Prochlorococcus marinus XMU1408: one gene and its partner. The protein of the gene in region 2 interacts with the protein of the main gene of each other region in a pairwise test. Links are inferred from orthologs where the notes say so. Each region holds a gene or a part of one and is shown on either strand. Other genes may lie near its edges.

The links. Proteins that work in one complex are often made in the same cells at the same time.
Region 1: the proteins of dnaA (region 2) and dnaB interact in binary tests that used the Escherichia coli proteins (3 or more experiments, as listed by UniProt). The link is inferred for Prochlorococcus marinus XMU1408 from one-to-one orthologs.

What each region holds. Positions count from the first base shown.
Region 1 is NZ_QJUE01000007.1:41,969-44,900, reverse strand. What follows is about bases 43-2,932. They hold dnaB (replicative DNA helicase), read right to left. Parts: upstream 2,252-2,932; coding sequence 833-2,251; downstream 43-832. Other genes in these bases: DNJ73_RS09335 (acyl-CoA desaturase), read right to left, coding at 2,810-2,932; rplI (50S ribosomal protein L9), read right to left, coding at 2,309-2,767; mnmG (tRNA uridine-5-carboxymethylaminomethyl(34) synthesis enzyme MnmG), read right to left, coding at 43-813. Also shown: more of mnmG, read right to left, coding at 1-42. UniProt on the Escherichia coli protein: The main replicative DNA helicase, it participates in initiation and elongation during chromosome replication. Travels ahead of the DNA replisome, separating dsDNA into templates for DNA synthesis.
Region 2 is NZ_QJUE01000002.1:284,033-286,879, reverse strand. Bases 28-2,832 are described here. They hold dnaA (chromosomal replication initiator protein DnaA), read right to left. Parts: upstream 2,230-2,832; coding sequence 826-2,229; downstream 28-825. Other genes in these bases: DNJ73_RS03055 (TIGR04282 family arsenosugar biosynthesis glycosyltransferase), read left to right, coding at 2,452-2,832; DNJ73_RS03065 (glutathione S-transferase N-terminal domain-containing protein), read left to right, coding at 28-791. Also shown: more of DNJ73_RS03065, read left to right, coding at 1-27; more of DNJ73_RS03055, read left to right, coding at 2,833-2,847. UniProt on the Escherichia coli protein: Plays an essential in the initiation and regulation of chromosomal replication. Binds in an ATP-dependent fashion to the origin of replication (oriC) to initiate formation of the DNA replication initiation complex once per cell cycle.

The DNA of each region.
Region 1 (2,932 bases), on a different replicon or contig from region 2:
AGTTTCTTTTGTTGTTCGAGTTATGTGACAACTTATTTGTTCTCCACTCTTCCATGAAAGTGGATCAAAAGAAAAGAATTTGTCTGCAGCATCGCTCAATTGCTCTTCAAGAGAAGTAAAATCAATACTTCGTCTATCGACTCTTGCGGGGGTTCCTGTTTTTAAACGACCAGTAGTAAAGCCTAATTTTTGTAATTCTTCAGTTAATCCTTCAGAGGCTTGCTCACCTGCACGACCTGCACTCATAGATTGATTACCAATCCAAATTCTTCCTCCTAAAAAAGTTCCAGTTGTAAGGACAACTGCTTTCGCATGAAAAATGCTTCCAAAATAGGTTTTAATTCCTTTTACATACCCTATTTGCTCTGTAATTTCTGATCGGTTTTTTGCAGGTTTTTCTGAAAAATGTTCAATTTCTAGGCCTGTAACCATGGCCTCTCTAATTTTGAGATTTGGGGTATTTTGTAGGACTTTGAGCATTTCATTTGCATATACGCGCTTATCTGTTTGTGCTCTTAATGCTCTCACTGCAGGCCCTCTACTTGCATTAAGAACTCTTTTTTGAAGAGCAGTTAAATCTGCTAATTTTCCTATTATTCCTCCTAGTGCATCAACTTCGTGCACTAGTTGACTTTTCGCTGGTCCTCCAACCGCGGGGTTGCATGGTTGCCAAGCGATACGATCTAAATTAAGTGTAAATAAAGCTGTATTTAAACCTAATCTTGCAGAAGTCAGCGCAGCTTCACAGCCTGCATGGCCTCCTCCTACAACGATTACATCAAAACTTTCATTTGAGGATTGTTTAAAAATCATCAATTAAATATTTGAAAGATTAAGCAGCAAGATTTCTAAATCTAGTGAATTGTGGTTCAAAAAGTAATTTAACTGTTCCAACAGGACCATTTCGGTGTTTTGTCACTATTACTTCTGTAATGCCCCTGTCGGTAGTTTCTGGATTGTAATACTCATCTCGATAAATCATTAACACTAGGTCCGCGTCTTGCTCAATTGAGCCTGATTCTCGAAGATCGCTAAGCATTGGCCTTTTATTGGTTCTTGATTCAACTCCTCTACTTAATTGAGATAAAGCAATAACAGGTACTTTTAGTTCTCTTGCCATCCCTTTAAGACCTCGAGTAATTCTTGAAATTTCCTGGACTCGATTATCAGGTGAAGTGCCTTCCATTAGTTGCAGGTAATCAATCACTATCAAACCAAGTTCTTTACCTTGCTCCGCAATTAGGCGTCGGCATAAAGACCTCATTTCAAGAACACTTGAATTTGGTTTGTCGTCAATGAATATTGGTAACTGACCGAGTGTATTAATACCTTGACCAAGTAATGGCCATTCATCTTGTTGCAATCTACCAGTTCTTAATCTGCTACTTTCAATTCCTACTTCGCTTGAAAGCAATCTGTAAGTAAGTTGCTCTTTGCTCATTTCAAGGCTAAAAACACAAACAGGAAGTTCATGAAGTTGAGCTACATTTTTTGCAAGATTTAAAACGATAGAAGTTTTTCCCATTGCAGGTCTTCCTGCGACAATAATTAAATCGCTTCTTTGGAGTCCTTGTGTCATGGCATCCAGATCATAAAAATTTACTGGTATACCTGCTACTGACGTGCCAAGTGATCTACTTTCTATTTCATTAAAAGTGCTAGTAAGAATTTCTGCAGTTGGTGTTAAACCTTTTGATGGTTGTTCTTGGCTAATGGCAAAGATCTTTTGTTCCGCTTGATCAATAGCTTCTTCCATTGGGAGAGTTTGATCAAAACCTAATTTAATTACATCATTTCCTGATTTGATTAATTGTCTGCGCAGAAATTTATCGCTAATTAATTTTGCAACTTGCTCAATAGAAGCTGTTGATGAAACCCTCTCAACTAATTCAACTAATCTATTATTACCTCCAACTTTTTCTAAAGAATTTGTATCTGCAAGCCAAGCGCTCATCGCTGTTAAATCTGTTGGCTTGCCTTGGCTATGAAGCATTAAAGCAGTTCTATATATTTCTCTATGGGAAGAGATGTAAAAAGCCTCTGGCTGTAGTAAATCAGCTATTCGTCCGATTGCATCAGGGTCTAATAAAATACCACCAAGAACAGATTCTTCTGCTTCCAAATTTTGAGGTGGTATTTGGTCAGGTTGAGCTTCAAAACGAGGTTTATCAATCTTGGAATTATTAAATGCTCCAAAATCTCTTGTTTGTTTTGAAAATTCCCCGTTATTTGAAGAGGGGGTTCCAATCATTTATTGCTTCTTTGACAAGGACACCTACTTTGGCTTGTTCAGGAAAAGATGCAACTATTAGTAACTTGTGACTTCAAGATTTATTTCAGCATTGACTTCGCTATGAAGCTTTATCTGTACTTTATATTTGCCAATTCCATGTATCTCAGGGACAGATATATCTCTCCGATCTATTTCTTTTTTCGTAGCTTCTTTTACAACTTCTGCTACGTCCCCGTTTGTAACTGTTCCAAATAAGACTCCATCTTCTCCTACTTGTTTTTTGACAGTAAATCTTCCAATAGTTGTGAGAGCTGTTTGGAAATCAATTGCTTCTTGTTTTTTAGCTGCCTCTTGCTCGGCTTGTTTAGCTTTTCGATGTTCAACTTGTTTTAAAACATTTGGAGTAACAGGTAATGCTTTTTTGTTGGGTAATAAAAAGTTTCTTGCAAAACCAGGAGCGACCTCAACAAGGTCGCCATCTTTACCAAGACTTTTGATGTCTTCATTAAGAACAACTTGTACTCTCTTAGCCATGGATTGAAAATGAATTAATACTTTTTAATCTTGTTAATAATATTACGATGCGATAGGGAGTCTAATTTTTTTTGCTAACCCAATTGCTTTTAAAAAACGTATGTGTTGCCAAGTTATATCTATTTGGTTTCTTTGAAGACCATGCTTGGCTGAGTTAGGGAAAGC
Region 2 (2,847 bases):
ACTGGTTATGTCGCAACTCTCTTTTCCAAGCCCAAGAAGAACAAAAGAAAGAGAATTTCAAAAATGTTGCCAAAAAATTTGAAAAAGAAATAGAAAAAAATGCTTCAGGATGGCTCACACCAATCCCAACAAAAAATGGTGAAAAGCCTGGATCAGCAGATGTAATTTTTATTCCATATGTTGAAAGAATGAATGCCTCATTGGCTTACTACAAAGGATATTCACTTAGAGAAGAGCACCCTTTTATAAATGCATGGCTTAAAAATCTTGAAAAACTTGATGAATATAGAGGAACTCAAGGTGATTTTCACACACATGCTCATGATTTACCTCCTCAAATGGGAGGTTGCTTTAATTATTCAAATGCAAACCAACAATTATTTGCAAAAAAAATTGATACGGGGTCTGGATTAGGACAATTAGAGTTAGTAGATTTCAAAGTTGATCGAAAATCGGAACAACAATTTGAAGCATTAGCTTTAGAAAGAGTTATTAAACACAAAGAGAGAATCATTGATGTTAGCCCAATGAAGAATAAATTATTTGATCAACCATTGAGAGCAGCCTTAACTTCTATGATTACAAAAAAAGATTGCCGTCCAGAGAAGAATAGTGCTTCTGCATTACGTTACCTTCGAGATAGAATTTCAGTTCCAAGAGATATGCCTTTATTATCAGCAAGATTATTTCGACAAGCTATTGAACGCACAGCGAATATTGATGGTAGTGATCTAGGACCTGAAATACCTACAAGAAATAGGCTAGATCAAAACCCTATACATTTTAGTTAAGAGTCTAAATTCTTATAAATATCTATACTTAAATTCAACGACGTTTTCTTGAATCGATTTGAAGGAGATCCTTTACTTTTTGAACTTGACTTGCTAATTGTGGCTCACTTGATAATTTCTTTTCTACCTGCTCAATTGCATACATAACTGTTGTGTGATCTTTCCCTCCAAAGGATTCACCAATGCGAGGTAGACTTAAATCTGTGCCCTGCCGCATGAGGTACATACCGACCTGCCTTGCTTGACTTACAGGTCTACGTCTACTTGTACTACACATTTCCTCCTCAGTGACACCAAAGACCTCAGCCACCTTTTCCATTACTTGCTTAGGTCTGACCTCAACCCCTTGTCCAGTAGGATCAAGCATAGGTGCAACTGATTCAACTGTCATTGGCAACCCTGTTATTGAAGCGAATGCAACTGCGCGAGTAAATGCTCCCTCTAACTCTCTTATATTAGATGTAAATCTTCCAGCTATAAACTGAATCAAATCTCTTGGTAAACGCATCCTTTCATGCTCAGCTTTTTTTTGCAATATTGCCATTCTTGTCTCCAAATCAGGCGCTTGTATATCTGCGATCAGTCCCATTGAAAATCTTGAAATCAATCGTTCTTGCAATCGAGGTATTTGACTTGGAGGCCTATCGCTTGTGAGAACAATTTGTCTCCCAGCCTCATGCAAAGCATTAAAAGTATGAAAGAATTCCTCCTGTGTATATTCTTTTCCTTCTATAAATTGAATATCATCAACCAATATCAAGTCAGCTTCTCTATACCTGTTCCTAAAAGCTTGCATTCCATCTTTTCTTATCGCAACTATTAAATCATTAGTAAAAGTCTCAGTAGAAACATATGCAACCTTAGCTTTTGGATCAATTTCCAATCGATAATGACCTATAGATTGCATAAGATGTGTTTTACCTAAACCAACCCCTCCACAAATAAATAAAGGATTAAACTCTCGACCAGGCGACTCGGCAACTGCCATTGCTGCAGCGTGAGCCATCCGACTATTAGGGCCTACAACAAATCTATTAAAAACATATCGGAGATTCAAACTAGGTAAAAATTTTTTTACCGGAGCTTGCTTGGATTTACCATCTGAACTTTCTCCAACTGAAATCGAATTATTTTGAGCTACACCTGAAAAAGTTTTTTTCTTATTGCTTTTGTTTAATGAAAACTCATCTTTAACTTTTATGTACACTTTAACTTGATGCCCAAATATCTCTGTTGCAATCTCTTCAATTGTCTGAGAATAATTTTTCCTTAACCAATCACTTGAAAAACTATTTGGAGCAACCAAAGTCAAGCAACCATCTTTGAAATCAAAGAATTCAGCGGGACGTATCCATGTTTCATATGAAGGCTTACTTAAATTCTTTTGCAGTAATTGCTGCACCTTCATCCATAGCTCATTCCGAGTTGGCACCGGCATCACCTAATGGAATATGATTTTAGCCAAAAACTCTAATCAGTCATTATTAAATTTGGGAATCCAGTTGTAAAAATTGAATCGTAAACCTCCAAAAAGCAATCTCAGCTATGGATTAGACAAATAGCAGCGAATATAGATTTATTTTTTTCAGAACATAAATTAATCAGAAGCAATAAATAGTAACTTAACCTTCAATATATGAAGTTTAAGAAATTAATAATTATGAATCATCAGCATCAAGTACAAATACAAAAATCAAAGACAACTAAATTCCTACAAAAATGCAAACCAACCATAGTTTTAATGACTAGGTGGCACGCTGTCTATCGATGTAAGAGTCGCTTATCAGAGGAAATAGGTGCGCTTAAAGCAGCAAAGATCCAAAAAAAATTAACAAGTCATACAATTAATGTAGCCAACGAGTTACAAAAGGAAGGTCTTGCAGATGTAAAAGTCGCCATCGATGGAATTGGTATTCAAGCTGCTAAGAAATGGGCGCTAAAAAATGAAATCAAAACAATCGTGACTCAAGGGCCTGGCAATTTAGGAACAAAAATGAAAAGACAGTTTTTGAAGACTTATGCCGAAAAAAATAATTCTTATCAAATTCCAAACCCA